Regions from separate parts of the Janthinobacterium sp. GW821-FHT03A03 genome, predicted to be linked through region 2. Evidence: predicted binding sites of a transcription regulator. Region 2 holds the regulator's gene; the other holds the start of a gene.
The links. The regulator FliA, encoded in region 2, starts transcription of late flagellar genes. The targets are predictions, from matches to a motif close to CTAAAGTTTNNNNNNNNNNNGCCGNTA.

Region 1: the regulator FliA is predicted to act here: its motif matches at 8,250-8,276, upstream of AC07VI_RS19210 (FlxA-like family protein).

What each region holds. Positions count from the first base shown of each region.
Region 1 is NZ_JBWKUZ010000011.1:23,620-39,209, reverse strand. It holds gene AC07VI_RS19245 (DNA internalization-related competence protein ComEC/Rec2) at 168-2,603, shown strand; gene AC07VI_RS19240 (LysR family transcriptional regulator) at 2,712-3,635, opposite strand; gene AC07VI_RS19235 (sulfite exporter TauE/SafE family protein) at 3,786-4,547, shown strand; gene AC07VI_RS19230 (HAD family hydrolase) at 4,569-5,264, shown strand; gene AC07VI_RS19225 (alpha/beta fold hydrolase) at 5,323-6,123, shown strand; gene dcd (dCTP deaminase) at 6,256-6,825, shown strand; gene AC07VI_RS19215 (PrpF domain-containing protein) at 6,860-8,107, opposite strand; gene AC07VI_RS19210 (FlxA-like family protein) at 8,306-8,647, shown strand; gene AC07VI_RS19205 (sensor histidine kinase) at 8,847-10,334, opposite strand; gene AC07VI_RS19200 (response regulator transcription factor) at 10,337-11,026, opposite strand; gene AC07VI_RS19195 (Spy/CpxP family protein refolding chaperone) at 11,221-11,688, shown strand; gene AC07VI_RS19190 (hypothetical protein) at 11,727-12,371, shown strand; gene AC07VI_RS19185 (dioxygenase family protein) at 12,497-13,321, shown strand; gene AC07VI_RS19180 (DUF1501 domain-containing protein) at 13,318-14,757, opposite strand; gene AC07VI_RS19175 (DUF1800 domain-containing protein) at 14,768-15,590, opposite strand, start outside.
Region 2 is NZ_JBWKUZ010000001.1:379,978-395,567, reverse strand. It holds gene flhF (flagellar biosynthesis GTPase FlhF) at 1-606, shown strand, start outside; gene AC07VI_RS01805 (MinD/ParA family ATP-binding protein) at 599-1,462, shown strand; gene AC07VI_RS01800 (RNA polymerase sigma factor FliA) at 1,508-2,239, shown strand; gene AC07VI_RS01795 (flagellar motor protein) at 2,221-2,967, shown strand; gene motD (flagellar motor protein MotD) at 2,973-3,755, shown strand; gene AC07VI_RS01785 (translation initiation factor Sui1) at 3,821-4,183, shown strand; gene AC07VI_RS01780 (hypothetical protein) at 4,257-5,111, shown strand; gene AC07VI_RS01775 (flagella synthesis protein FlgN) at 5,168-5,635, opposite strand; gene flgM (flagellar biosynthesis anti-sigma factor FlgM) at 5,644-5,952, opposite strand; gene flgA (flagellar basal body P-ring formation chaperone FlgA) at 6,064-6,759, opposite strand; gene flgB (flagellar basal body rod protein FlgB) at 6,951-7,403, shown strand; gene flgC (flagellar basal body rod protein FlgC) at 7,406-7,807, shown strand; gene AC07VI_RS01750 (flagellar hook assembly protein FlgD) at 7,823-8,521, shown strand; gene AC07VI_RS01745 (flagellar hook protein FlgE) at 8,570-10,117, shown strand; gene AC07VI_RS01740 (flagellar basal body rod protein FlgF) at 10,175-10,918, shown strand; gene flgG (flagellar basal-body rod protein FlgG) at 10,981-11,763, shown strand; gene AC07VI_RS01730 (flagellar basal body L-ring protein FlgH) at 11,814-12,464, shown strand; gene AC07VI_RS01725 (flagellar basal body P-ring protein FlgI) at 12,467-13,582, shown strand; gene flgJ (flagellar assembly peptidoglycan hydrolase FlgJ) at 13,593-14,516, shown strand; gene flgK (flagellar hook-associated protein FlgK) at 14,605-15,590, shown strand, end outside.

The DNA.
Region 1 (15,590 bases), on a different contig from region 2:
TGTCAGTGGGGCCATGCGAGGCCCGCCAAGTCGTGGCGCCCTGGCGCCGGATGGCGTGCTTGAGCGTTCTTGTCCACGCCACCCTTGCGCCAGATCAGAGGGCAAGGAGCGGAAAGCGATCACAGTAGCCGAGAGAGTCCCTTTCGCGTCGAGCGACGATCCTGCCCATGCGCCTTCTGATACTCGGTTTCGCCGCGGGCGCCGCCTGGCTGCAGACGCAGGCCAGCTTGCCGCCGCATGCGGGCGCGCTGCTGTGGATGATCGCAGGCGCGGCGCTGCTGGTGGCATGGCTGCCGCATTGCCGCGCGCGCTGGCGTTCCGCCTGGCGCTCGGCTGTCGCGCTTGGCGCTGGCGTGGGACTGGGCTTTTACTGGGCCGCCTGGCTGGCCCAGGCCGCCATGGCGCCGCAGCTGGCGCTGGCCGACGAGGGGCAGGACATCACCGTCATCGGCACCGTCGCCAGCCTGCCGTACCGCTTCGAGCAGGGCGTGCGCTTCAATTTTGCCGTGGAGAAGGCAGTTGGCGCGAAGGTGCCGCCTTTGATCGCCCTGTCCTGGTACGCGGGCTTTCGCGATGAAGTGACGAACGCGGTGGGCGACGTGCAGCCGGGCGAGCGCTGGCGGCTGACGGTGCGGCTGCAGCGTCCGCATGGCAACGCGAACCCGCTGGGCTTCGATTACGAGGCGTGGCTGCTGGAGCAGGGCGTGCGCGCCACCGGCTATGTGCGGCCGCAGCCGCGTGCCGATACGCCGAACGTGCGCCTGGCCGCCTTCGTGCCCGCCTTCGGCAATGTGGTGGAAGCGAGCCGCGCAGCCTTGCGCGCGCGCATCGTGCGCAGCCTGGAAGGCAAGCCGTATGCGGGCGTGATCGTGGCGCTGGTGGTGGGCGACCAGCGCGCCATTCCCCAGTCGGACTGGCAAGTGTTCAACCGCACGGGCGTGAGCCACTTGATTTCGATTTCCGGCCTGCACATCACCATGATCGCGGGCTTGTTCGCCTTGGGCGCGGGCGCCCTGTGGCGGCGCTCGTTCTTTACGGACCGGCAACTGCCCTTGCTGCTGCCGGCGCAAAAGGTGGCGGCGCTGGCCGGCGCGCTGGCGGCGTTCCTGTACGTGCTGCTGGCCGGCTTCGGCGTGCCCGCGCAGCGCACTTTATATATGTTGCTGGTGGTGGCGCTGGCCCTGTGGCTGGGGCGCATCACCAGCATCGTCCATATCCTGTGCCTGGCGCTGGGCGTGGTCGTGCTGCTCGATCCCTGGGCCGTGCTGTGGCCCGGCTTCTGGTTGTCGTTCGGCGCCGTCGCCACCATCCTGTACGCGACGGCGGGCCGCACGGCGGCGCCGTTGCCGGAGAGCGCCAGCCGCTGGCGCCGCTTGCGCGCGGCCGTGGCGCTGGGCGCGCATACGCAATACGTGGTGACGGTGGGACTGGTGCCTTTGAGCATGCTGCTGTTTTCGCAAGTCTCGCTCGTGTCCCCCGTGGCCAATGCGCTGGCCATCCCCGTCATCAGCCTCGTCGTCACGCCCCTGTCTTTGGCGGGCAGCCTGTTGCCGGCGCCCCTGTCCGATGGCCTGTTGCTGCTGGCGCACGCCATCGTGCAGATGCTGGCGCAGGTGCTGGACTGGCTCGGCGCGCGCCGCTTTGCCGTGTGGACGGCGCCCGCGCCGCCGCTGTGGAGTTTTTGCTGGGCACTGTTCGGCACGGCCTGGCTGCTGGCGCCACGCGGATGGCCGCACCGCTGGGGCGGTATGCTGGGCTGGCTTCCCTTGCTGACGGCCTTGCCGTCCAGCCCGCCGCCGGGCCAGATGTGGATCACGGCCTTTGATGTGGGGCAAGGCATGGCCGTACTGGTGGAAACCCGCGATCACCGACTGCTGTACGACACGGGCCCCGCCTACAGTCTCGATTCCGACGGCGCCAGCCGTGTCATCGTGCCGTATCTGCGCGCGCGCGGCATCAGCAAGCTCGATGGCGTGATCATTTCGCACAGCGACCTCGATCACGCGGGCGGCGCTATCTCTCTGCTGGAGAACGTGCAAGTGGGCTGGCTGGCTTCGTCGCTGTTCGATGGCCACCCGGCCGTCGAAGCCCGGCGGCAAGCCCGGCGTCCGTATCTGCATTGCGTGACCGGTCAAAGCTGGACCTGGGATGGCGTGCATTTCGCCATGCTGCATCCGTTGCCCGCCAGCCACATGGACATCAGTTTGAAACCGAACGCCCGCAGCTGCACCGTGAAGATCACGGCCGGCCAGCATGCCATCTTGCTGGCCGGCGATATCGAGGCGGCGCAGGAGGCGCAGCTGCTGGCCCGTTCGGCCGATGGCGAGCTGGCGGCCGACGTGCTGCTGGCGCCGCACCACGGCAGCGGCACCTCGTCGACGCCGGCATTTCTGCACGCCGTCCATCCGGCCCTGGCGATTTTCCAGGTCGGGCACCGCAACCGCTACAAACATCCGAAGCCGCAAGTGTATGCGCGCTATGGCGACATGGGCATTGCGCGGCTGCGCACGGATGTGACGGGGGCGGTGGTGCTGGCGTTTGGGGAGCGTATTAAGATAACGCAGTATCGGGCCAGCCGGCCGAGATACTGGTTCGAACCATAAAGTCGTTGAAAATTCCGAAATATATTTCTTTTGCGAAATTTCATATTAATTTATCGTCAACGGTGAAATTTTTACCTCTTTTTGCAAGGTTTGGCTTGACACTTGGTATCAAGCCAAACGCTCATCCGGTATCTCCATCCCCCGTTTCTTGACATACTCCAGAAACAGCCTTGCCCCCTTGGCCATCCTCGACGTGCCATATACGGCGTGGATGCTGGGATCGAGCTCCTTTGACGAGGTCAGCCGGTAGGCCGTGCAGACGCGGCGCAGCGTGCCGCTGGCCACGGCTGGTTCCGCCAGCCAGCTGGCCAGGCGCACGATGCCGGCGCCTTCCAGGGCGGCCTGGAAGGTGGCGATGCCGGAAGTAAAACGGAAGCGCGGTTGCACCTGGTAGCGCACGTTGCGCTCGGTGGAAACGAAATGCCAGTCGCGCAGGATGCGGGGGGCCGAGTGCATGACGATGTCGTGGCCGGCCAGCTCTTCCGGTTCGTCGGGGGCACCCATGCGTTCTATATAGTCGGGCGAGGCGTACATGTAGCGGCGGTAGTTCCACAGGGGATAGCCGATCAGCTCGCTGGACTGGGGAAAGGCGCCGCGGATGGCAAAGTCGAGCTTTTCCTGGATGGGGTCGATGGATTTGTCCGAAAAATGGATGTCCACGGAGACGTTCGGGTAGTCGCGCGAGAATTGCGCCACCACTTTCGGCAAGAAGCCCAGCGAGAGGATTTCCGGCGCCGAGAGGCGCACCCAGCCTTGCGGCGAGTTGCTCAGCTCGGCCAATTGCTCTTCCGCCTCGGCCTGCGTTTCCAGCAAGTGCCTGGCCGACGCGTAATAGGTTTCGCCGGCCGTCGTCAGGGTGAACTGCTTTTGCGTGCGCAGGATCAGCTCGGCGCCGATGGCGTCTTCGAGGAACTGGATGGCGCGCGTGACGGCCGACGGCGAGCGTCCCAGCATGCGCGCCGCGTGGATGAAGCTGCGCTTTTCCACCACGGTGCAAAAGGCGCGGATTTCCCACATCAGCTTCATCGACATCGGTGACTCCCGGCAAAAGAGGCCAGTAGACCGCATGGGGCGCATTCCGTCAAGCGTTACGCCAGATTGCGTTTTCCGCAATTTGAAGTTGCATCCGAAAAAGTGACTGGCGCCTATACTGCCGCTGTCGCCCATTCCCCATTGCCTGCCATGCTGACCATTTCGCTGCTGTGTTTATTTGCCTTCTTTGCCGGCCTGATCGATGCCGCCGTGGGCGGGGGCGGGCTGATACAGCTGCCGGCCCTGTTCAACCTGATGCCGAACATGGCCTCGACCTCCTTGCTGGGCACGAACAAGCTGGCGTCCGCCTGCGGCACCACGTTTGCCGCCCGCTCCTTTGTCGGCAAGGTGCATATCCCCTGGCTGCTGGTGCTGCCCGCCGTGGCCAGCGCCTTCGTCATGTCCTTCATCGGCGCGGCCGCCGTGTCCTACGTGCCGCAGCAGGTGGTGCGCCCCATGGTGCTGGTGTTGATCATCATCATGGCGATTTACACCTTCATCAAGAAGGATTTCGGCACGACGCGCGAAGCGCGCCCCATCGGCCCCCGTGAGCGCATCCTGGCCATCGTCATCGGCGGCGCCATCGGCTTTTATGACGGCCTGTTCGGACCGGGCACGGGCAGCTTTCTGATTTTCCTGTTCATCCGCGTCTTCGGCTTCGATTTCATCCTCGCCTCGGCCTGCTCGAAGCTGGTGAATATCGCCACCAATGTGGCCGCGCTGGCTTTCTTCATTCCCGCCGGCCACGTCGTGTATGCGGTGGCGGCGCCCATGGCCGTGTGCAACATCCTGGGCGCGCTGACGGGTACCTGGATCGCCGTGCGCCGCGGCGCCGCCTTCGTGCGCATCCTCTTCCTCGTGCTGCTGGTGTTGCTGATCGTGAAGTTGTCCTACGACATTTTCTTCAAGTAAGTTTCTGAACGACAACAAGCCATGAAAACCATCCAGGGCGTGCTGTGGGACAATGATGGCGTGCTGGTCGATACCGAGCAGCTGTTTTATGAAGCGAACCGCGACTTGCTCTTGCCCTACGGAATAGAATTGACTCCTAAGCAATTCTTTGACTGGTTCCTGGACAATAACTACGGCGCCTGGCATGTGCTGCTGGGGCAGGGGCACAGCATCGAGCTGGTCGAGCGCCTGCGGGCCGAACGCAAGCAACTGTTTGCCGCACGGCTGCGCCAGGCGCGCCAGCTGGCCATGCCCGGCATCGCACCGGTGCTGGCGGCGCTGCGCCCGCACGTGGCCATGGGCGTCGTCACCAGCGCCTACGAAGAGCATTTCCGCATCAGCCATGCGGCCACGGGCCTATTGAATCATTTTGACTTCGTGCTGACGCGCGAGATGTACGGCGCCAGCAAGCCGGCGCCCGACGGCTACCAGCTGGGCTTGCAGCGCCTGGGCCTGGCCGCCGGCGATTGCGTGGCCGTGGAAGACTCGCCGCGCGGCTTGCGGGCCGCCAATGCGGCGGGACTGGAATGCATTATCGTGCGCAACCACATGAACCGCGACCATGCGTTCGACGGCGCCTTTTGCGTGGTCGATTCCAACGCCGAGCTGGGCGAGGTGCTGGCCTCGTTCGTGCCCGGCGTGGCCCGGGCGCGGCGGCAATTAGAGGTCTTCCTCTGATTCGTCTTGCCGGCAAGCCATTACAATTGTTCATCGCATTTACCGGCACAGCCCCACGATGACACTCCCGCAGCTGCACTTTGCCCACGCCAACAGTTATCCTGCCGGCACCTATCGCAAGCTGTTCGGCTTGCTGGGCCGGCACTACGCCGTGCAGGCGCTCGACATGCATGCGCACGACCCCGAGTATCCCGTCAGCACGGGCTGGCCCGAGCTGGTGCGCGAGTATATCGATGACCTGGAGCGCCGCTACAGCGCGCCCGTGATCCTCGTCGGCCATTCGCTGGGCGGCATGCTCAGCGTGATGGTGGCCAAGCAGCGGCCCGACCTGGCGCGCTGCGTCGTCCTGCTCGATTCGCCCGTGGTGGCCGGCTGGCGCGCCTTGCTGGTGCGCCTGGCGCGCAACACGGCGCTGGGTGAGCGGTTTTCCCCCTCGCGGTTTTCCGCCCGGCGGCGCAAGCTGTGGCCCGACGCGCAGGCCGCGTATGAACACTTCGCGGCCAAGGACATGTTCGCCATCTGGGCGCCGCAGGTCTTGCGCGACTATATCGACAGCGGCCTGGCGCCCCATCCGGAAGGGGTGCAGCTGCGCTTTACGCGCGAAGTGGAGACGGATGTCTACCGCAGCCTGCCGCACCATATCGGCAGCCTCGTCAAGGATGGTTTTCCCGTGCCCATCGGCTTTATCGGCGGCACGGAATCGGTGGAATGCCGGCAGGCGGGCCTGAGGGCCACGCGCAAGCTGGTCGGCAAGTTTTTCCGCCAGGTGCCGGGCGGCCATCTGTTTCCCATGGAAAACCCTGAACTGACTGCGCAGGTGGTGCGCGAGATGATCACGGCATTGCTGGCGAAACAATAGCCATCCGCCAAGGATTTTCAGGGGATGGGGGCCAACAGCGGCGGATTTTCGCGTAAAATCCTGCCATCCGGGCCGCGCCTGCGCCTGGCGCGCCGCCCCAGCCATTCGATATTCTAGAAAGATACCCCTGCGATGACGATTAAAAGCGATAAATGGATACGCCGCATGGCGGAAACAACGGGCATGATCGAGCCGTTCGAACCGGGCCAGGTCAAGGAACGCGACGGCAACCGCATCGTTTCCTACGGCACCTCCAGCTATGGCTATGACATCCGCTGCGCCGACGAGTTCAAGCTGTTTACCAACATTAACACCACCATTGTCGACCCCAAGGATTTTGACGCGAACAACTTCGTCGACGTGTCCGGCAAGGGCTATTGCATCATCCCGCCGAACTCGTTCGCGCTGGCCCGTACCGTGGAGTATTTCCGCATTCCCCGCAACGTCTTGACGATTTGCCTGGGCAAGAGCACCTATGCCCGCTGCGGCATCATCGTCAACGTCACCCCGTTCGAACCGGAATGGGAAGGCTATGTGACCCTGGAGTTTTCCAACACGACGCCGTTGCCGGCGAAAATCTACGCCAACGAAGGCGTGGCGCAAGTGCTGTTCTTCGAGTCCGATGAAGTGTGCGAAACCTCGTACAAGGACCGCGGCGGAAAATACCAGGGCCAGGTCGGCGTGACCCTGCCAAAAACCTGATGACGTGTTGAACGGGCGGGGCGCCAGCCCTGCCTCAGATCTGCTTCAGCAGCCACGCTTTCAGCGCGGCGGACGCCTGGTACAGGGGGACGTGGCCGCGCAGCAGGATTTGCGCGCTGCGCCGGTAGGCCGCGCTGCCGATGGCCAGCGTGTCGCCAGCGTCGCCGGTTGCCGCCTGCCGGCGCGCCACGATGGTGGTGTCGAGGATGCCGGCCGGGTTGGCTATGCCCACGGCGATCTCCGCGTCTTCCTCGCCCACAGGCTGGACGCCGCGCGCCAGGCCGTGCGCCACCGTGCCCGGGATCAAACAGGCCGCCGCCAGGCAGCAGCCGCCCGAAACGGCCAGCGAGGCGTGGCCCGCCTGCGGCGTAAAGTATCGCACAGCAATATTTCCCTCTCCCGCGGCAGGCCCCACGATGCAGAATTTGGGGATGGTTTCGCTGCGTTCCAGCTCTTCCAGGGTCATCAATTCGCCATCGCGGCCCCGCAAGCCCATTAGCAGTCCCGCCGCGCTCCACACCTGGCGGATGGCGGCCATGAAGGCGGCGTCCGCTTCCAGTTCCCGTATCGCTTCCTGCGCCGTCTTGCCGAACTGGCTAGCTGGCGCGATGACCATGGGCACGGCCACGTCCACGCAAGAGACCGCATAACCGTGCACCACATTCTGGACATTCCCTGTTGGCAATAATTTGCCCGTCTTGGCGCCCACGGGCTGCTGCAGGAACAGGTCCACGCGGGGAAAACTGCCGGGCACGCCGGGAATGCCGGCGGCCGTAAAGCTGCCGTCCGGCTCGCGCCGCATGCGCGAGGTGGTGATGGCGCCCGTGTTGGTGTTGCGGATATCGATGGCGTGCGCGCCGATGGCCAGCGCCTCGATCACGCCGCAGTCCAGCCCCCACAATTGCAGGGCGGACGACATATTGCCGCAATTCACGCTCCAGTCGATGGCCGCATGGCCGCCCGCCAGCTGCGCCAGGGTGCTGACGAGGCGCGGCTGGCCCGCATGCTGCTCGACTTCGGCGAGGAAGACCTTGTTGCTGGTGGGCGCGCCCCGTCCCAGGCCCGTGATCTGCCGGTTGCCGGGCAACTGGCCGGATTGCGGCACACCCATCAGATGGCGCAGCAATTCCTCGCGCAGGGCCGGGTCGGGCGGGACGGCCGCCGCATGCAGCACCAGCCCGGTCGAGGTGCCGCCGCGCATGTGGTGGACGGGAAACTCGATGACGCCGCAGCGCTGGCGCAGGACGAGCTCGGGCAGGGCGGGCAGCAGGGGCGTCATCATCATTGATCGTGGTCAGGGCAGGACATGCCAGTGTGCCAGTTTTTCTTGCTGACGTGCAATCGGATTGCGTGCGCGGCATCTTTCCCGCCCTTTACGCCTTATGCGCCTTTACCCGCCTTTACCCGCCTTTACACTTGCCGCCCTGAATGCAGTACCTTGCGCGCCGATAATAAGGTAGTGAATGATCAGGGAGGCAACATGGTAGCGGCAATCGGTTCCGGCGGCGCGGTCAGCGCGGCCACTGGCGGCAGTTCGGGCAGCAGCGCGCAGATCGCGGCGCTGCAAAAGCAGATCACGGCGGCGCAAAAGCAGTTGACGGAGTCGCAGAAGGGCGAGCAGACGGAGGCGTCGCAAAAGCTGCAGCAGCAGCTGGCGCAGCAGATCCAGGCCTTGCAGGCGCAAATTGCCCAGTTACAGGCGGCAGCGGCGCAGCAGGCGGCGCAACAGGATGCGCCGCCGGCCGGCAGCGCCGATACGGCGACGGGTCCGGCCAGGTCCAGCTTGTCCACGCTGGGCAGCATCATCGATACCCAGGCCTGACAGGGTCTCGGGCACTAAGTAATCCTCGGGAAAATATTGTGAATTTATGACGAACAGAACCGGATGCTGTGCAAGGCGCCTGCAGCGACGCAGTGCGAGCACTGCTAGCTGCGGACAACACCGCACAGCGCCGGTTATGGAAGTCAGAAAACACAATAATTTATTGGGGATTACTTAGCGCGCCAGGCTCGCCGGAAGGTCAGCCTGGCGTTTTCACGGGCAGCAGCATGGTCACGCACAGTCCGCCGCCTTCGCGCCGGCTCGCGGCGATGCTGCCGCCATGGGCGCCGATCACGTGCCGGGCGATGGCCAGGCCCAGGCCGTGGCCATCCGTGCTGTGCTGGGTATGGCTGGCGCGGAAGAACGGTTCGAAAATGCGGACCAGGTCGGCCATGGCCACGCCTGGCCCCCGGTCCAGCACGGCGATGCGCGCCCGTTCCTGCTTGCCGTCGTGCAAGCGCGACAAGGCCACTTCCACCGTGCCGCCGTCGGGGCTGTGCTTGACGGCGTTGCGCACGACGTTTTCCACGGCGCGCGCCAGCAGTTCCGGCCGGCCCGTGACGGCGGCGTCGGCGATGGCCGCATCGCCCGTCACGGCGATCGCCACCTGGCGCGCCTTCGCTTCGTAGCGGGCGTCTTCCATGATGTCGTGCAGCAGGTCGGCGATGCCGACGTCTTCGCTGAGGGGCGAGCCGGCGCCCGCTTCCAGCCGCGACAAGGTCAGCAGCTCGCCGATCAGCTTGTCCATGCGTTCGCTTTCGCGCTCGATGCGTTCCAGCGAGGCGTCCATCTTCTCGGGCTGCTGGTGGGCCAGGCCGATGGCGGCCTGCAGGCGCGCCAGCGGCGAGCGCAGTTCATGCGACACATCATGCAGCAAACGCGTCTGGCTCTCCATGAGATTGCGCAAACGGCCCGTCATGCGGTCGAAATCGCGGCCCAGGTCCGTCAATTCGTCGCCGCGCTTGCCGCTGGCGTGAAAGCGCGGCGCCAGGTCGCCATGCGAGGCCGCTTCGAAGGCCTGGCGCAGGTCGCGGATGGGGCGCGCAAAATACCAGGCCAGCAGGAAAGAGAACAGCAGGCTGGCGGCGATGGCGGCCGTGAGGGGGATGAAGGTGCGGTAGGGCGTGTCCATGCGCGGTGGCTGGCCGCGGCCGAATTGGCCGCGTGGCGGCGGCGCGCCCGCTTCCCCGGGGCGTGGCCCCGGTCCCATGGCGCGCGGACCGCTGAGGCTGACGGCGTTGAGGGTGTCGCGCGCGGCGCCCGCCTCGGCATTGCGGAAGCGTTCGGACGAGGGCAGGAACAGCAGATAGCGCTGGCCGTCGCTGCCGGTGACCGTGCGCACGACGGGATGGGGCTGTTTTTGCTCCACCAGCATGGCGCGCGCCTTGGCCAGCATGGCGGGGTGGACAGTGCGGCCCATCAACTCGTGCCCGCGCGCATCGACGGCAAACACGCGCATGCGTTCGAGCTTGCCCAGGAATTGCCGCAAGGCCACGCTGCCGCCCGCTTCCAGGGTGGCGCTGGCCGCTTCGATGATCATTTGCGCGGGCGGGCTGGTGTCGATGTCGAGCGCGCGGTCCTGCATGGCCGCCCGGTTCTTCAGCCAGAACGTGCCGCCGATGCCGATGGTGGCCGTCACTTGCGCCAGCATGATGCACAGAAAAAACTTCCAGAACAAGCGGCCCACGCTTACTCCTTGATCAGCTGGTAGCCGAGCCGGTACACGGTCTGCAGGCAGGAGCGGCCGTCGGCCAGGCTGCCCAGCTTGCGGCGCAGGCTGCTCAAGTGCACGTCGATATTGCGGTCGAAGCGGGCCATGGGCCGGCCCAGACCCAGTTCGGACAATTGATTCTTGCTCACGGGCTTGCCCGCATGGCGCACCAGCACTTCCAGCAGGTTGAATTCCGTGCTCGTCAGCTCCAGGTGCGCGCCGGCCCAGGCGGCGCGCCGCTGTTCCGGCCACATCGTCAGTTGCCCCACGGCCAGCGGCGCCAGGCCCGACGCGTCGGGCGGCGCCGCCTGCGAACGGCGCAGGATGGCGCGGATGCGCGCCGTCAGCTCGCGCGGCGTGCACGGCTTGGTCACGTAGTCGTCGGCGCCCAGCTCCAGGCCGACGATGCGGTCCGTGTCGTCGCCGCGCGCCGTCAGCATCAGGATGGGCAGGTTGCTGCCGGCGCGGATGCGGCGCAGGGTTTCCAGGCCATTCATGCGCGGCATCATGACGTCGAGGACGGCGATGGCGTACAGGCCCGTCAGCGCTTCGGCCGCGCCGCTGTCGCCGTCATGCACGGCCTTGGCGTCGAAACCTTCCTGCGTCAGGTACTCCTGGAACATGCCGACCAGTTCCACATCGTCGTCTATTAACAATACCTTGCTCATGCCTGCGCTTTTTTCGGTGGATATCGCCCGATGATAGCAGTCAAACACGGTTGTTCAGGCCGTTTTTACCCGCTTTTACATCGCGCCGGCCACATGCCTGCTGACAGTCCTTTACCCGCTTTTACGCGGCCCTGACGTTGCTTTACATGCCGGGCGCCGACAATCGGGTCTGACCGTCATGAAAGGATCGCCCCATGAAACACCTGAGTATTGCCGTATCCCTGTTGCTGCTGTGCGCCTGCAGCATGCCGCTGATGGCCCTGGCCCAGCAGGCGCCCGCGCGCGGCACTCCGCCGCCCGCTTTTGGCCACGGCCCGGGCGGCGGACCGGGCTTGCCGCCATTCCTGCACGGCATCGTGCTGAGCGAAGCGCAGCAGGACAAGGTCTTTGCCGCCACTCATGCCCAGGCGCCCTTGCTGCGGGAGCAGCACAAAATCGCCTTCAAGGCCCATGAGCAGCTGCGTGAACTGGCCGCTTCCAGCGCCTACGACGATGCCAGGGCCGGCGTTTTGGCGAACACGGCGGCGCAAGCCATGGCGCAGATCAGCCTGCAGCAGGCGCGGCTGGAGCAGCAATTGCTGGCCCTGCTGACGCCGGAGCAGCGCCTGCAGGTGGAGCAGCGGCGCGCCGAGCGTGCGGGCCAGCCGCGCGCGCCGCGTTAAATCGTAGCCCGACTTGACATATATCAGAGGAAAAAGCCATGAGCATCAATGCCTTGAGTACCAGCAGCGCCGCCAGCCAGCTGAGCGCTTTCAAGCGCGTCAGCGGCGGCGGCAGTGCCGAGACCAGCAGCAACGTGGGGGGCACGCGGCCGCACAAACCCGACGACGGCGCCTTTCTTGACGCCATTGCCAGCGCCCTGTCGTCGCTCGGCGTGTCGCTGGACGCCAGCGATGGCGGCAGCGACGCGGCCGCGTCTGATAGCGCCAGCAGCAGCGACGCGGGCCAGGCCCTGGGGGCCTTTCTGCACCAGCTGATGGGCAGCCTGCACGCGCAAGGGGGCGGCAAGGCTGGCGGGCAGGAGCCGGGCGGCGCAGCGCCTGCGGGCGTGCCGCCCGGCGGTGCGCGCGGCGGCCCGGGCAATATCGAGTCGGACCTGCAAAGCCTGCTGCAAAAGCTGTCCGCTTCCGGCAGCGGCAGCAGCGACAGCGCGGACAGCAGCGTGACGGACTTGCCATCGAGCTTTGCCAGCCTGCTCGGCGCGCTGGGCGCCAGCGCCGGCGCCAGCGGCGACAGCAATGCCAAGCTGAGCAGCTTCCTGCAGGCGCTGTCGGGCGGTCTCGGCGCGGCGAACGCGGGCGGCGGCCTGTCCGCTAGCGGCAACCTGGTCAATACAAGGGCTTGAACCATGGAGCGCAAGCTTGCTATTGCCGTCAGGAATGCGTTCGCGGAGCGGGCCATGCAGGTCCTGTGCCTGTGCGCCAGCCTGAGCCCGGCCTTGGCGGGCTTGCCCCATTTGATGGAATATGTATGGACTTACATGACTTCGGTCTGGCACCCGACCCCGAAATGATGCGGCAACCGGCGGCAGAACGGCGCCAGGTCTTGCGCTGGCTGCTGGCTGGCGCGGCCGGCTTGCCCCTGGCCGGCTGCGGCGGCGCGGACGCCGGCGGCATGCCCGCCAGCACTGCCGCGTCCGCCACGGGCGCCTGCACGGTGATACCGGAAGAAACGGGCGGAGCGTATCCGGCCGACGGCACGAATACGCATGGCGGCAGCATCATCAATGTGCTGAACCAGTCGGGCGTCGTGCGCAGCGACATCCGCGCCAGTTTTAATGGCGCCACGGGCGTGGCGCTGGGTCTGCCTTTGACCATCGAGCTGCAACTGCTCAATGCCAGCGGCGGCTGCGCCAGCCTGGCCGGCTACGCCGTGTATCTATGGCATTGCGACCGCGACGGCCTGTATTCGCTGTATTCGGCCGGCGTGACGGCGCAGAATTACTTGCGCGGCGTGCAGGAAACGGATGGTGCGGGCAGGCTGCGCTTCACGACCATCTTTCCTGGCTGCTACGCGGGGCGCATGCCGCACGTGCATGTCGAGGTCTATCCCAGCCTGGACAGGGCGGCCGCTGCCGCGAACCGCCTGAAGACCTCGCAGTTCACCTTTCCCATGGCAACGTTGAACGAAGCCTACGGGGCCGGCGGCTATGCGGCCAGCGCGCGCAAGCTGGCGCAGATCAGCCATGCCACCGACCAGGTCTTCAGCGACGGCGCCCGTTTGCAGATGGCCACGGTGGCGGGTAACGCCACCGATGGCTATGTCGCCACCCTGACGGTGGCCGTGAACGGTTAAGTTGTCGTCATGAAACCGAGGTCGCGCTGGCCGAAGTTGCCGATATTCGGGAATACGCCGGCCAGCTGGCTGTCGGCCACGCCGAACCATTTTGCCAGGGTGGCGCCGTACTGGTCGACGGACGTCGTCGGCAGCAGGGCGCCGGAACCCACGTCCAGTTCATGGCCCAGGCCCGTCGCGGGGAAGGCGCCGTAGATGTCGCGGCCCTTCACGGCGCCGCCCACGACAAAGTGGTGCGCGCCCCAGCCGTGATCCGTGCCGTCGCCGTTGCTGCTGAAGGTGCGGCCGAAGTCCGACGCCGTAAACGTCGTCACCTGGCGCCGCAGGTCCGCGCCCTGCAGGGCGGCCAGGGTGGCGTCGAAATACGCGAGCGCGTGGGCCAGGCGCGCCATCAGGTCGGCATGCAGCTCCTTTTGCCGGTCATGCGTATCGAAACTGCCCAGTGTCACGTAAAACACTTGCCGTGTCGCCCCCAGCGCGCCGCGCCCGCCGATGATGCGCGCCACCGTCTGCAATTGCACGGCCAGCGGGTTGACGCCGGACGCGCCCGTGTTCGGATTGACGTAGGGCGGCGGATTGGGCACGCCGCCCGCGCCGGCCGCCAGCATGGCGCCGCTGAGGATGTTCTGGCTGGCGATGGCGCGCTGCACGACGGCCACGTGTTCCTGTTCGATCAGGTCGCCGCTCGCATCGTTGATGATGGCTTGCAAGGCGCCCGCGCCGCCCGTGCTGCCGTACAGGCTGCCGCCCAGGCCGCGGATGGGCACGGCGCCCGCCTGGCCCACCTGGAACTGGCGCACCTGGCGTCCGCTGAGGAAGACCGTGTTGCCGGCGGCGGAAATGGCCGTGAACATGGCATTCGCATTGCCCGCGCCGGCCACGTCGGCGATGCGGCCGCCCCAGCCCACGCTGGCGCCTTCCGGCGCACCCGACTGCCACGTCGATTGCTGGTCGTTGTGCGAAAACAGCTTGGGCGGCAAGGCCACGCTGCCAGCCTTGTACTGGGCCAGGGTGGCGGGCTGGATCAGGGTGCCCACATTGGCCACGATGGCGGCGCGGCCATTGTCGAACAGGCCTTTGAGCGGCGCCAGCTGGGGATGCAGGGCGAAGCTGCGGCCCGCTTGCGCAGTGGCCGGCACGACGGGCAGGACGCCGCCCGTCTCGCCCACGCCGGGCAGGTGAATGGACGCGGCGCCGCCCGTATTGCGCAGGCGCAGGTATTCATTCCAGGACGTGGGGTCGGTGGCCAGCACCGTATTGAAGGCGTCGTTGCCGCCGGCCATGAACAGGCACACCATGGCCTTGTAGTCGCCGGCAGATTGCGCGGCGGCATTGCCCATGGCGGCCAGGTTCAGGGCGAAAGGGGCGGCCGTGGTGCTTGCCAGGCTCAGCATGGAGCCGAGGAAGCGGCGGCGGGAAAATGGTAAGTTTTGCATGTGATCGATCTTATTTTTGCACCAGGTAGGCCGGCGAGGCCATGGTCAGGAAAATGGCCAGCTTGACGCGGTTGGCCCGGGCCGTGGCTACCTGGGCGGCATTGCCGGCCGTGGCCGCGGGGATGCTGACGCCGTTGACGGCGGTCATGATTTGGCCGCGCAGCCTGGCGGGCATGCTGCCATGCATCAGCAGCAGGTCGATGCGGTCGAGCAGGGCGCCCGCGTCGGCGGCCAGCGCCAGTTCGCGCGTGTAGTCGGGCTTGATGTCGCGGCCGTCGCCCACGCCGCTATTGATGGCTTCCTGCATGAAGTTCAGATAACCCGTCACCGACGGTTCGGCCGTGATTTGCAGTTCCGGCGCCACCAGGCCCGCGCCGGCCAGGGCGGAATTGGGCGGCGTATAGGCGGGGCGGAAAAAACTGAATACGGAGGGCGGATTCAAGGGACTCTGGCCCAGGCCGCTCAAAGGGTCGTCGAGGTAATAAATGCTGTAGCGGCCGCTGGCAGGCCTGGCGTCGAAGGCGCGCATCCAGCCGGCCAGGCGCAGCAGCGGCTCGCGCAACTTGCCTGTGCGCAAGGTGGTGCCGATCGGGGCGAGCGCCTCCGGATCGAGCAGCACGGCGCGGATGACGGCTTGCATGTCGCCGCGCACGCCGCTGCCATTGTTGGCGAACGCGGCGGCCACGCGGCCCACGTAGGCGGGGCTGGGATTGCTGCTGACCAGGCGCTGGATCAGCTGGCGGGCAAAGAACGGTGCCGTATTCGGATGGTTGAACAGCGTGTCGAGTGCCAGCTTCAGGTCGGCCTGGCCGCTGCTGGCGCCGGCAATGCTT
Region 2 (15,590 bases):
CGCCACGGTCCGGAAAAGCTGGCCCTGATCACCACGGACGCCTACCGTATCGGCGCGCATGAACAGCTGCGCATTTACGGCAAGATCCTCGGCGTGATGGTGCACTCGGTGAAGGACGAAGCGGACTTGCGCATCGCCCTGAAGGAACTCAAGAACAAGCACACGGTGCTGATCGATACGGTGGGCGTGAGCCAGCGCGACCAGATGGTGACGGAGCAGGTGGCCATGCTGTCGGGCGCGGGCGCGGACGTGAAACGTTTGCTGTGCCTCAATTCCACGGCGACGCAGGAAACCCTGAACGAAGTGGTGCGCGCCTACCAGGGCAGCGGCCTGGCCGGCTGCATCATGACCAAGCTCGATGAAGCGGCGTCGATCGGCAATGTGCTCGACGTGGTGATCCGCCAGAAACTCAATCTGTTCTACGTGTCGAACGGCCAGCGCGTGCCGGAAGACCTGCACCTGGCCGACCGCGGCTACCTGATCGACCGCGCCTTCAAGCTCAAGCGCGATACGGCGGCGACGCAGTTTTCCGACGCCGAACTGCCGCTGCTGATGGCGCAGGCGGCCGCCCGCAACAATGAAGCGCGCGGGGTGCGCCTTGGCTAACTTTGATTTCGATCAGGCCGAAGGCCTGCGCCGCATGCTGGCCGGACCGCAGCCGCGCGTGATGACTTTTCTCTCGGCCACGCCGCAGGACGACAAGGGCGCCATGCTGGTCAACCTGGGCGCCTCGCTGGCCTATGGCGGCAATGAAGTGCTGCTGGTCGACGCCAGCGGCAGCGGCGACGGCGTCGCCTCGCGCCTGGGCCTGGCGCATGGCGCCAGCCTGCTCGACGTGGCGCGCCAGCAGTGCGGCCTGAACCAGGTGATCCACCAGGTGCCGCAGGGCTTCGGCGTGGCGCACATGGGGGCGCGCAACCATCTGATGGACAGCGCCGACTATGCGGGCGAGGACGAGACGCGCCGCCTGGGCAAGACCTTCGAGGTGATGGCGCGTCAGAGCGGCATCGTGCTGGTCGACGGCGTCGTGGCCGAGCAGGGCGACTGCTTCCCCGTGCCGCTGATGGCCTCGTCCGATATCGTGGTGCAGGTGTCCAACAGCGCCACCTCGATCAAGGCGGCGTACTGCCTGATCAAGCGCCTGAACCAGGAACTGGGCCGGCGTCCCTTCGGCATTCTTGTTACCGGCGCTTCCGAATCCGAGGCAAAAGTGGTATACGATAATATGGCGCAGGCGGCAAGCCGCTACCTGGCCGTGAAACTGACGTCGATGGGTTCGGTGCCGGCCGATGAATACCTGCACCGCGCCGCGCGCCTGGGCCGCAGCGTGGTCGATGCGTTTCCGCTGGCCGGCGCGTCGGTGGCGTTCCGCGGACTGGCCGAGCGGCTGGTGCGTTCGGCGGCGCCCGTATTGGGAAGCACCTTGTACCAGACGGGGAGCGCACACCATTTCAGCGCCTGAATCCAACCGTAGCACCAGATAAGACGATAAAACAATAAGCAGCCTATGTACACGGTCAAAGGGAAATCGAACAAGGACTATTTGCTGACGGAGCACATTCCGCTGGTAAAGCGTCTGGCGCACCATATGAAGGCGAAGTTGCCGCCTTCGGTCGAGGTCGATGACCTGATCCAGGCCGGCATGATCGGCCTGCTCGACGCCATCAGCCGCTACGAGGAAACCCATGGCGCGCAGTTCGAGACGTATGCCGTGCTGCGCATCCGCGGCGCCATGCTCGACGAATTGCGCACCAGCGACTGGCTGCCGCGCAGCATGCGCCAGAACATGCGCAAGATCGAAGAGGCGATGAGCATCCTGCAGCAGCGCCTCGGCCACCCGCCGACGGAGTCGGAAGTGGCGAAACTGCTGAAAATGTCGCTGGCCGACTACCAGGAAATGCTGGGCGACGGCGGCGGCCACCAGCTGGTGTACTACGAAGATTTTCATGACCCGGACGGCAATGACAGCTTCCTCGACCGCCACTGCGTGGACGAGGACAGCGACCCCTTGCGTTCCCTGCTCGATACCGATTTCCGGCAGTCCGTGATCGACGCCATCGACGCGCTGCCGCCACGCGAGAAAATACTCATGGGCCTGTACTACGAAGAAGAGCTGAACCTGAAGGAGATCGGCGCGGTGATGGGGGTATCCGAATCGCGCGTCTCGCAGCTGCATACCCAGGCCGTCGCGCGCCTGCGCGCAACCTTGAGGGAGCAGGCGTGGACTGGTCCAGCGTAATCGGGCTGGCGCTGGCGCTGGCGGGCCTGCTGGTCGGCCAGGCACTGGAAGGCGGCAAGATGGCCTCCCTGCTGCAGCCGGCCGCCTTCGCCATCGTCATCATCGGCACCTTCGGCGCCGTGCTGCTGCAGACACGGCTGCGCACTTTCGTGCGCGGCCTGGAAATGCTGCGCTGGGTATTTTTGCCGCCCGCCGACACGCGCGCCGCGCTGGCGCGCGACATCGGGCAATGGAGCCTGACGGCGCGCCGCGACGGCCCGCTGGCGCTCGAGCGCCTGATGGAGAACACGGCCGACCGCTTCAACGCCAAGGGCTTGCGCATGATCGTCGACGGCATCGCGCCGGACAAGCTGCGCCAGCTGCTCGACGTGGAAATCTCCGCCTACGAGATGGCCGAGCGCCAGGCCGTCAAGGTGTGGGAATCGGCGGCCGGCTATTCGCCCACCATCGGCATCCTGGGCGCCGTGCTCGGTTTGATACACGTCATGGAAAACCTCACCGACCCCAGCAAACTGGGCAGCGGCATCGCCGTGGCCTTCGTCTCGACGATTTACGGCGTCGGCCTGGCCAATCTGCTGTTCCTGCCGGTGGCCAATAAACTCAAGGCCATCGTCTCGCGCCGGGTGGTGCAGTATGAAATCTCGGCCGCCGTGCTGTACGACATCGCCACGGGCGACCACACGCGCATCATCGAAGAGCGCGTCGCCAGCCTGCTGCACGAGCACTGATCATGATGCGGCGCGCGCGCAGGAAGTATGACGAGGAACCGGACAACCAGGACCGCTGGCTGATCTCGTACGCCGACTTCATCACCCTGCTGTTCGCCTTTTTCGTCGTCATGTATGCGATTTCGCAAGTCAACGAGGGTAAATACCGCGTCTTCCAGAACGCCATCGGCCAGGCCTTCAGCCTGGAAAAGGGCGCGCCGCCCATCATCATGGAGGCGCCGCAAGCCATTGCGCTGCCGAACCCCGCCCTCAAGCGGCGCACGGAAGCCATCCGCCGCGAGCGCGAACACATGACGCGCCTGGCGCAGGACCTCACATCCACGCTGGCGCCGCTGGTCAAGGAGGGCAAGGTGCGCGTGACGCAGACGAGCCGCGGCGTGAGCGTGGAAATCAATGCCAGCGTGCTGTTCGACCCGGGCGCGGCCGGCCTGACGCCGGAATCGGACCAGGCCCTGCGCGCCGTCGCCGTGCTGCTCAAGGACGACACGCACGACGTGCAGGTGGAAGGGCATACGGACGTCCAGCCGATCAGCAATTCGAATTTCGCCTCGAACTGGGAGTTGTCGGCCGCGCGCGCCAGCGCCGTGGTGCGCCTGTTCATCGCCAGCGGCGTACAGGCCACGCGCCTGACGGCCGTCGGCCACGCCGACAACATCCCCGTGGCGCCCAACGCCACGCCGGAAGGGCGCGCGCGCAACCGCCGGGTCGCCGTGACGATCCTGTCCGGCATTCCCGAGACGGTGACGGAAGTGCCGACGCCGCCGCCGGCCGCCGCGCCGGCCAACTGACGCCCGTCAGCTGCGGGCCGCCGCTTGGTACAATCGCGGCCTTTCCATTCTCTTCTTTCTCCATCATGAAAAGCAGTTCCCAGGGCGGCTTAGTGTATTCCACCGAAACGGGCCGCATGTGCCCCGCCTGCCGCCAGCCGCTGGCGCAGTGCGCGTGCAAGGCGCAGGCCAAGGCGGCGCCCGCGGGCGACGGCGTGGTGCGCGTGTCGCGCCAGACCAAGGGCCGCGGCGGCAAGAGCGTCACCGTGGTCAAGGGCCTGGCGCTGGACGCCATCGCCCTGGCCCTGCTGGGCAAGCAGCTGCGCACGCAGTGCGGCTCGGGCGGCACCGTCAAGGATGGCGTGATCGAGGTGCAGGGCGACCATGTGGACGCCATCGTGGCCGCGCTGGCCAGGCTGGGCCACCCGGCGAAAAAGGCCGGCGGCTGAGCGTGCGAAGGCGTGCGGGCCGCCGCCGCGCGCCTGTGGTAACGTGCGCTTCCCAACCACGCGCATCCTCACCATGAACGTCAAATTGACCAGCATCGCCATCGCCGCTGCCATCGCGGCAGTGCTGGCGCTCGCGTACTGGCCCGCGCCTGAAGGCGGCGCGCCGGAATCTGCCACCGCGGCCGCCGGCGCGCCGGCGGGACGCAGCCTGGAATCGTACCTGCATATCGACGCCAGCCCGGCCGCCGATGCCGCGCCTGTTCCCGTGACCCTGGCGCAGCAGCTTGCGCGCCTGGGCGCCAGCGGCAGGGCGGAAGACGCGTATGCGGCTTACAAGCTGCTCGATGATTGTATTTCTTTTGAGAAAGAAGGTCGGCTGCCGGGACTGGAATTCGAGCTGGGACGCGAAATGACGGCCGAAGAAAAGGCCGCCCAGCGGCAGCTGTGCGCGGGCCTGACGCAGCGCCAGCGCGAGGACCGCCTCGGCTACCTGGCCACCGCCGCGCAGGCGGGCGTGCCGGGCGCGGCCACCCTGTTCCTGTCGGAAGGCCCGTTCGGCGACCGCAGCGCGCTGCGCAACCGTCCCGACGACCCGCTGGTGCAGGCATGGAAGCGGCAGGCCATCGCCCAGCTGACGGCGCAGGCGGACGAAGCGGAACTCACCAGCGTGGCTACCCTGATGATGGCCTACCTGCGCGATGGCGAGGTGGTGCAGAAGGACGCGGCGCAAGCCTACGGCTACCTGCTGGCCCTGCGCATGGTGTACGACGACATCCTCGCGCCCGGCGTCACCAATCCGTATCAGGATGAATACTGGCACTGGCTGCAGGCTGAGCTGACGCCCGGGCAGCTGGCGGCCGCCACGGCGAAGGGGCAGGCGATCGCGGCGAAGTTCCGCCAGCATGCGGGGCGTGCCGCGCACGGCTGAGCGGCGCAGGGCGCCACTCGACGGCAGGGGATGTTGCTGTTAGGTAAAGAAGAAAATCAGCCGATGACGACGCGCCGGCTGGCCGTGTTCGTCGTCGGTTGGCCGCTGGGGCCGTAGAAATTGCCGCTCTGGGCAGTGGGGCGCATGGCGTTCAGGGCGCCCTGCGTGTGCAGCATGTGCTTGTTGACCAGCAGGCTGTTGAGCCGGTTCTGTTCCTTGGCCTCGCGCGTGGTGTCGAGCAGGGCTTTCCACAGGGGCGCCGCCTCGGCTTCATCGGCGCCGACCAGCCAGTCTTCCATGCCCGCTTCGGCGGCCGTGTAGCCCGCCGCCGCCAGCGCCTGGTGGCGTTGCGCCGCCAGCTTGTTCAATTGTCCCACCAGTGCCGTCTTGCGCGCCGTGAGCTCCGTGATCGCATCGATGTCAGCGGCAACCAGATGCCGCTGTTCTTCTTTCATCAATGCCAGCAATGTGGTCATGAGCTGTTGCTCGTCGCGCAGGCTGGAAAACGGAGTCACTGATTGCATGAGGAAACCTATCTATTTCGTGAGTGCAGCAAGTCCTTGACCGTGTCGAGGAGCCCGTCCGCCACTTTTTCAGAGTTGACCTGGAACTGGCCGTCGGCGATCGCCAGTTTGATGCGTTCGACTTTTTTCGTGTCGAACACGGCGCCGCTGCCGGCAGTTGCACTGGCCGCTAATGCCTGTCCTTGCGGCGACAGGCGTACATTGTCCGACGTCGTCGGCGTTGCTTGCGCTTTCTCGGCATTGCGGGCGCTCGAGGTATTCGCGGGCGCTACCGGCAGGCCGGGATTGCTTTTAATGGTGTTGTCGGTAATTTTCACAGCGTGATCCTCGTCTGGTCGAAGTCAAAAAACTCCGGGATATGACTTCTTATCGGCATCATATCCAGGAACTTTAGTGCGCCAGACCACAATATCGCTGTCCATCCGTGTTCAGAATGCTACTTCGACCATGCCTCCAGGGCGCGCCACGCCGCTGATCTGCTGGCCGCTCTGCGTGCGTACCTGCACCGTCTGCCCGTCGCCGGCGCTGCCGATGGCGCGTCCTTCTGATGCCACTTGGAAACCATTACCGCTGGAAACGACCCTGACCAGCTGGCCCTGCATGACCACCGGCTTGCGGCGCAGGGTGTCGAGGCGCATCGGCGTGCCCGGTGGCAAGGAAATATTCGTGCTGGCGCCCACCACTTGGGCCATGTCGGTGGCGATGCCTGCTGGCAATGCCGCCAGGTCGCCCTGCATGGTCACCAGCTGGCTGGCGTCGATGGCTTGTCCCTGCGCCAGCGGCACGGCGCTGGCCACGTAGTCGCCGACGACGGCGACATTCGCCTGCAGATAGATGGTCCAGCTGGCCGGGGCCGTGCAGCGCACGCCCACGGTGGTCTTGCCCCAGGCGCGGGCGCCGGGCGCCATGAACGCCTGCGGCGCGGGGCAGGCGGCCAGGTTCAGGCGCGGATCGACGGCGCCGACGGTGATCGTCACCTTGCCGGGCAAGCCATTGCTTTGTACTTGCAGAAATTGTTCCACGCTGTTGCGCAAGGCTTCCGGCGTCTGCCGGCCAGCGTTTTGCGCCTGCGCCAGAGGCGTCAGGGCGGCAAGGGCGAGGAGGAAAGCAAGCGGTGTCTTCATGGTGATAGGCCTCTGGAATACTGCCATGATAGTGCGCGCCGCCCCGTTTGAAGCGCCGATTAAGGGGGAAAAGTATGGTCTGATCCGGCGATGGCCTTGCCGGCGCCGGCCGTACTATGTTTCCTGTCATCACTATACCGCCATCCTTCCGCCATCTCGGGCGCCAGTGGCAGATCTTTCCGGAGCCTGACATGATAGGGAAACTCGACGATTACATGCGCTTCAACGAGACGGCGCTGAGCCTGCGCTCGACGCGCCAGGAATTGCTCGCCTCGAACATCGCCAATGCGGACACGCCCAACTACAAGGCGCGCGATGTCGATTTCGCCGCCGCCCTGAAGGGGGCGATGGCGCGCAAGGACGGCGTGCCGCCCGCCCTGAAGGGCACGGCGCCGCAGCATATGCCGGGCAAGGGCGTCGCCGCCGCCGTGGGTGGCAGCACGGGTGGCAAGGTCGAGACCCTGGCCGACGGCACGCCGCTGCTGTACCGCGCGCCGGCCCAGGGCGCCGTCGATGGCAATACGGTGGACATGGACCTCGAACGCAACGCGTTTGCCGACAACGCCATCCGCTACGAGGCGGCCGTGACCTTCCTCAACTCGCAGATCAAGGGCATGCTGACGGCCATCCAGGGAGGACAATAATCATGTCGCTTTTTAATATCTTCAATGTGTCCGGTTCGGCCATGAGCGCGCAGGCGCAGCGCCTGAACACGGTGGCCAGCAACCTGGCCAATGCGGACAGCGCCACCAGCGCCAGCGGCGAAGCCTACCGCGCCAAGCAGGTGGTGTTTGAAGCCGTGCCCATGGCCAACGGCGCCACGGCCGTCAAGGTGCAGAAAGTGATCGAGGACCCGTCGCCGATGAAGCTGGTGTACGACCCGAAGAACCCGCTGGCCGACGAGAAGGGCTACGTCACCATGCCCAACGTGAATACGGTGGACGAAATGGTCAACATGCTGTCGGCCTCGCGCTCGTACCAGACCAACGTGGAAACCATGAACGCGGCCAAGTCGCTGCTCCTGAAAACCCTCACCATCGGCCAATAAGGCTGATTGACCATTATGGCAACCATCGATACGAGCAAAACCGTCACCACCGACCTGATGGCGACGATGAATCCGAAGAAGACGACGGCCGCGAAGGGCAGCGTCGAGGAGGAGACGAACAAATTCCTGACCCTGCTGGTGACCCAGCTGCAAAACCAGGACCCGATGAACCCGCTGGACAATGCACAGCTGACCAGCCAGCTGGCCCAGCTTTCCACGGTGACAGGCGTCAACAAGCTCAATACCACGCTGGAAACGCTCAAGACCAGCTACCAGCAGGCCGAATCCATGCAGGCGGCGAATATCATCGGCCACGGCGTGTTGACAGCCGGCAAGAGCATTAACCTGAGCAAGAGCGCGGCCCTGCTGGGCGTGGACCTGGCGACGCCGGCCGACAGCGTCAAGGTCGTCATCTACAACAGTACGGGCAAGGAAGTCCACTCGATCGACCTGGGCCCGCAGGGCGCGGGTACCTTGCCGCTGGGCTGGAACGGCTCCACCGCCGACCTCGACAAGGATGGCAAGAACATCGTGCTGCCTGACGGCGCCTACACCTTCTCGGTGGAAGCCAAGCGGGGCGGCGCCAAGCTCACGGATGCCACGGCGCTGATGTTCGGTTCGGTCGCCAGCGTGTCGACGGGAACCGGGGGCGTGAAGCTGAACGTGCCGGGCGTGGGCAGCATCACCATGGCCGATGTGAAACAGATTTTGTAAGCAATATTGTCAAACTGGATAGTCAATAATTCCTAACAGGAGAGCAGAATGTCTTTTCAACAAGGCCTGAGCGGCTTGAACGGCGCCGCCAAATCGCTGGACGTCATCGGTAACAATATCGCCAACTCGGCCACCGTGGGTTTCAAGCAGTCGCAGGCGCAGTTTGCCGACATCTACGCCAACTCGCTGTATGGCGTGGGCGGCAACCAGCCCGGTATCGGCGTGTCCGTGTCGCAAGTGGCACAGCTGTTCAACCAGGGTAACCTGGAAAGTTCGTCCAATCCGCTCGACATCGCCATCAACGGCGGCGGTTTCTTCCGCACCAGCGTGAACGGCGCCATCCAGTATTCGCGCAACGGCCAGTTCCAGGTCGACAAGAACGGTTTCATCGTCAATGCCCAGAAAGCCCAGCTGACCGGCTATCCGGCCGATGCGAACGGCAAGATCCTGGCCGGCGCCACCGTGCCGCTGCAGATCGACCCGTCCGACATGGCGCCGCAGGCGACCACCAAGGTCGATACCCAGGTCAACCTCGATTCCAATTCGGCCATGCCGACCGTGGTGCCGTTCACCGTGGGCGAGCAAAAGTCGTGGACCAAGCAGTTCCCCGTGCCCGTCTACGATTCGCTGGGCAACTCCCACACCATGTCCAATTTCTACGTCAAGACGGGCACCAATACCTGGGATGTCTACACGGCCACTGACGGCAAGGAAATCACCAGCGCGAAAGTAGTAGCCGCGGCGCAAACCGATGCCGCCTCGCTGGCCGCGCGCGCCGCCTATCAGGCCGCCGTCACGGCCGTGCCGCTGGTGCCCGCCAATATCACGGCCGCCGCCGTTGCCTATGGCAATGCGGCCGGTGTCGCCATACGCACCGCCGCCGCCGCGGCCGGCGCCAGCCCGGCCCAGCTGGCCGCCATCAGCGCCACCTATGGCAGCGCCGTGCCCGACGGCGTCAATTCCAGCCTCACGCCGGACCAGATCGACAGCAGGATCTCCGCGGTGACGGAAGTGCCCGCCGTGAAGTCGGCGTCGCTGGTGTTCAACAGCGTCGGCACCCTGGACAAGGCCGCCATGCTGGCCCTGACGCCGCCGCAAACCCTGCCGGTGACGGTCAACCTGCCCGTCTTCCCCGCCACGGGCGCGAACGCCAACCTGGCGATCAAGGTCGACTTTACCAATTCGACCCAGCTCAGTTCGTCCACCAGCGAAAAGCGCACCGTGGCCGATGGCTATGCGGCCGGCCAGCTGGACCGTTTCGTCGTGGGTTCCGATGGCGTGATCCAGGGCCAGTACAACAATGGCAAGACGCGCGACCTGGGCCAGGTGGTGCTGACCAAGTTTTCCAATCCGAACGGCCTTGAGCCGCTGGGCAACAATGCCTGGGCGGAAAGCTCGACCTCGGGCAGTCCGATGACGGGCGAGCCGAGCTCGGGCGGCCTGGGCGACTTGCGTGCCTCGGCCGTGGAAGTGTCGAACGTGGACCTGACGGCCGAACTGGTCAACATGATCACGGCGCAGCGCGCCTACCAGGCGAATGCGCAGACCATCAAGACGCAGGATTCGGTGTTACAAACCTTAGTCAACCTCCGCTAATAAGTTGACCGGGGGCGCATGCCCCCGATTTTATTGTTGGTTTGGGAGAAATAAAAAATGGACCGTCTCATCTACACCGCCGGCTCGGGCGCCAAGCACATCCTGGACAAGCAGGCGACTACGGCCAATAACCTGGCGAACGCCACCAGCACGGGTTTCCGTGCCCAGCTCGACTCGTTCCGCGCCGTGCCTGTAGTGGCCGACGGCATGATGCCGACGCGCGCCTTCGTCGTCGATTCGACGGTCGGTTCCGATTTTACGCAAGGCCCCATGCAGCACACGGGCCGGGCGCTGGACGTGGCCGTGGAGAACGCGGGCTGGATCGCCGTGCAGTCGGCCGACGGCTCCGAAGCCTACACGCGCAACGGCGCCCTGAAGCTCAATGAAAACGGCATGCTGCAGACGCAGGCCGGGCTGATGGTGCAGGGCGACACGGGACCCATGGCCATTCCGCCGGGCGTGACGGTGGCCATCGCCGGCGACGGCACGGTGGGCACGATTTCCACGGACGTGCCGCCGGGACCGTCCACGGTGCTCGGACGCATCAAGCTGGTCAATCCGCCCGAGCAGCAGCTGGTGCGCGGCGACGACGGCCTGTTCCGCCTGAAGGATGGCACCGTGGCGCAGGCCGACCCGGCCGTGAAGCTGACCACCGGGGCCCTGGAAGGCAGCAATGTCAGCCCCGTCGACTCCATGGTCAGCATGATCGCCCTGGCGCGCCAGTTCGAAACGCAAATGAGTTTGCTGAAGAATGCCGAGAATAACGCGGCGAAAGCCACCCAGATCCTCGCTTTGAATTGATGGGGACCACCGCATAATGGTCACATAGAAATAGTCTACAGCGCCGTTATTGGAGAAAAAACATGATTCGTTCCCTTTGGATAGCCAAGACCGGCCTGGAAGCGCAGCAGACGCAGATGGACGTGATCGCCAATAACCTGGCCAACGTCAGCACCACCGGCTTCAAGAAGTCGCGCGCCGTGTTTGAAGACTTGCTGTATCAAAATGTGCGCCAGCCGGGCGCGCAATCGTCCCAGCAGACCCAGCTGCCTTCCGGCTTGCAGATCGGCACGGGCGTACGCACCGTGGCCACCGAGCGCATCCATACCCAGGGCAATCCCCAGGCGTCCGGCAATTCGCGCGACGTGATGGTCAACGGCACGGGCTTTTTCCAGGTGCTGCTGCCGGACGGCGCCACCGCCTACACGCGCGACGGCTCCTTCCAGACGGACGCCAACGGCCAGCTCGTCACTTCCGAAGGTTTTGTCATCCAGCCCGCCATCACCGTGCCGACCAACGCGCTGAGCCTGACCGTGGCGCGCGACGGCACCGTCTCCGTCACCTTGCCCAATACCGTGGCGCCATCGCAAATCGGCTCGCTGCAGCTGACCACCTTCGTCAATCCGGCCGGTCTGGAATCGAAGGGCGAAAACCTGTACATGGAAACGGGCGCCTCCGGCGTGGCGCAGACCAACACTCCTGGCACCAACGGCGCCGGCGTGCTGATGCAGGGCTATATCGAGACGTCGAACGTCAACGTGGCCGAGGAAATGGTCAACATGATCCAGACGCAGCGCGCCTACGAGATCAACAGCAAGGCCATCACCACGTCCGACCAAATGCTGCAGAAATTGTCGCAACTTTAATTTTCATAGCTGTCATGCCATCCGCCGCCGGATGGCAGCGGAGGTTTGTCATGCAATACCCCATCATCGCCCTGTTGTCCGCAGTCCTGCTGTCCGGCTGCGCCATCACGCCCACCTCGATCGTGCAGTACCCGACCACCACGCGCGCGCCGATGCCCGAACCCGTGGTCGTCAGCAACGGCTCCATCTACCAGCCGTCGACCTACCGTCCCGCCTTCGAAGACCGCCGCGCGCGCCACGTGGGCGACACCATGACGATCGCCATCACCGAGCGCACGAACGCCGTCAAGGCGGGCGCCAGTTCCGGCAATAAATCGGGCAGCGTGGGCTTCAGCACGCCCGGCATCGCCCAGGGCCGTTTCGGCGGCACGGTCTCGGCGAACGGCGCGACCAAGTTTGCGGACGGCGACAACCAGTCCGCCAGCAACACGTTTTCCGGCACGATCGGCGTGACGGTGATCGAGGTATTGCCAAATGGCAATTTAATCGTTGCTGGTGAGAAACAGATCGCCATGAACAAGGGCACGGAATTCATCCGCTTCTCGGGCATGGTCAATCCCGACACCATCGGCATCGGCAACGTCGTGCCGTCGACCCAGGTGGCCGACGCGCGCGTGGAATACCGCACCAACAGCCAGATCGACCGCGCCGAAATGGCCTCGATGGCGTCGCGCTTCTTCCTCAGCCTGTTGCCGTTCTGATCATGGCGACCGTGACTTTTCCCCGTTTCCTGGCCATTCTCGGCCTGGCGTGCGCCTTGCTGGCGCCCGCGGCGCAGGCCGAACGCCTCAAGGACCTGGCCAGCATCGCCGGCGTGCGCCAGAATCAGCTGATGGGCTATGGCCTGGTCGTCGGCCTCGACGGCAGCGGCGACCAGACCACGCAAACGCCGTTCACCATCCAGAGCGTGGCGGCGATGCTGCAGCAGCAGGGCATTAACTTGCCGCAAGGCACCAGTTTGCAACTGAAGAACGTGGCCGCCGTGATGGTGACGACGTCGCTGCCGCCGTTTGCCCAGCCGGGCCAGCTGCTTGACGTGACGGTGTCGTCGATGGGCAATGCGAAAAGCTTGCGCGGCGGCACTTTATTGATGACGCCGCTGAAGGGCGCCGACGGCCAGGTGTACGGCATGGCGCAGGGCAACGTGCTGGTGGGCGGCGTGGGCGCGCAGGCGGCCGGCAGCTCCGTCGTCGTCAATCACCTGAGCGTGGGCCGCATCTCGGGCGGCGCCACCGTCGAGCGCACGGTGCCTTCTGTGCTGGGCGCCAACAACACGATACGCCTGGAACTGAACGCCACCGATTTCGCCACCGCCAGCCGCGTCGTCGACGCCATCAACAGCCGCTACGGCGCCGGCACGGCCGCCGCGCTCGACGGGCGCGTGATCCAGGTGCAGTCGCCGGGCGGCAGCGACCAGCGCGTGTCCTTCCTGGGCCAGCTGGAAAGCATCGAAGTCAACCCGGCCCGCCTGGCGGCCAAGGTCATCATGAACGCGCGCACCGGCTCCGTCGTGATGAACCAGTCCGTGACCCTGGAAACGTGCGCCATTTCGCACGGCAACCTGTCCGTCACCATCAATGTCGAGCCGCAGGTGAGCCAGCCGGCGCCCCTGTCGGGCGGACGCACGGTGGTCACGCAGACGGCGCAGATCGATATCAAGAAGGAACCGGGCAAGGTCATGCTGGTCAAGGGCGGCGCTTCGCTGTCGGACGTGGTGAAAGCCCTCAACGCCATCGGCGCCTCGCCGCAAGACTTGCTGGCCATCCTGCAGGCGATGAAAGCGGCCGGTTCGCTGCGCGCCGAACTCGAAATCATTTGATGGACACGCCATGATCAGTCAAACCGACCTGAGCAATACCGCCGCCTACGACGTCAAGGGCATGGATGGCTTGCGCCAGTCCGCCAAGGCGAAGGACCCCGCCGCGCTGAAAGAGGCGGCCACGCAATTTGAAGCCATGTTCATCAATATGATGATGAAAAGCATGCGTGAAGCCTCGCCGCAGGACGGCATCATGGATAGCCAGCAGAGCAAGATGTACACCTCGATGCTGGACCAGCAGACGAGCCAGAACCTGGCCAAGCGGGGCACGGGCCTGGCGGACGTGCTGATCCGTCAATTGTCGTCCTCGAACCAGGCGCTGGCCGCCGATGGCGCCGAGGCGCCGTCGCCCCGCTCGTCGAGCATGGCGCAGGCGCTGGCCGCGTTCCGCCAGCAGCAGGGCGCGCTGACCGAGGGCGCAGGCAGCGCCGCCGCCGGCAAGACCCTGAGCGACAAGGCCAACGCCACGCAGGCGCCGCACGTGCGCGCCTTCCAGGAAAAGCTGGGCGTGCATGCGGAAGAGGCCAGCCGCGCCACGGGCATCCCGGCCAAGTTCATGCTGGGCCAGGCGGCGCTGGAAACGGGCTGGGGCAAGCGCGAAATCATCGGCCGCGACGGCAGCAGCAGCCACAATCTGTTCGGCATCAAGGCCTCTGGCGACTGGAAGGGCAAGGTGACGGAGGCCGTCACCACCGAATACGTGAATGGCAAGGCGCAGCGCAAGGTGGAGAAATTCCGCGCCTACGACAGCTATGCGGACAGTTTCAAGGACTATGCGCAGTTGATTACCAACAACAAACGCTATGAAAAAGTGCTGGCCAGCGCGGGCGACGCCAGTACCTTTGCCCAGGGCTTGCAAAAGGCCGGTTATGCGACAGACCCGAATTACGCTGCCAAATTGACAAAAATCATAAAAAATTCGCTGGTCGGCTAAGCCTCCGCCATCCCCTTGTGCCGGCCGGGCGCTTCAAGTTTTCGCCGCGGCTGCCGTAAATACATTTGACGGTAACCAATAAGACACCATGACTTCGAATCTACTCAGCATCGGTAAGAGCGGTTTGCTTGCAGCGCAGGTGGGCCTGTCGACGACCGGGCATAACATCACCAATGCCAACGTGGCCGGCTACAACCGCCAGGTGGTGCTGCAGCAGACTTCGCAGTCCAACTATGCGGGCTATGGCTTCATCGGCACGGGCACGGAAGTGTCGCAGATCAAGCGCCAGTACGACAGCTTCATGGCCACCCAGGTCAATGCCGCGCAAAGCGCCACCAGCGCCCTCGACACCTATTACACGCAGATCAGCCAGATCGACAACCTGCTGGCCGATCCCACGGCGGGCCTGTCGCCCGCCATGCAGGATTTCTTCAAGGGCGTGCAGGATTTCAGCGCCAATCCCTCGTCGGTGGCCTCGCGCCAGGCGCTGCTGTCGAGCGCCGGCTCGCTCGCTTCGCGTTTCCAGGGGCTGAGCGCGCGCCTGACGGAGATCGGCGACGGCGTCAATTCGCAGATCACGTCGAATGTGACGGTCATCAATACCTACGCCAAGCAGCTCGCCGAGCTGAACAAGTCGATTTCCCAGTTGTCGGTCGACGCCAGCAACCAGCCCAACGATCTGCTGGACCAGCGCGACCAGCTGATCACGGAATTGAACAAATATGTCAAGGCGACGGTGCAGCCGGCCGCCAACAATACCGTCACCATTTCCATCGGCGCCGGCCAGCCCTTGGTGGTGGCGGACCGCAGCTTCGAGCTGGCGGCCACGCCTTCGCGGACGGACCCGAACCGCATCGAGGTGGGCTATGTCACGGGCAGTACCGTCACCGCGCTGCCCGACAGCTCCCTGAGCGGCGGCTCGCTGGGCGGCTTGCTGGAATTTCGCAGCGGCACCCTGGACAATGTGCAGAATTCGCTGGGCAAGGTGGCCATCGCGCTGGCGACCACCTTCAACGACCAGCACAAGCTGGGCCAGGACTTGAATGGCGCCATGGGCGGCGACTTCTTCAAGGT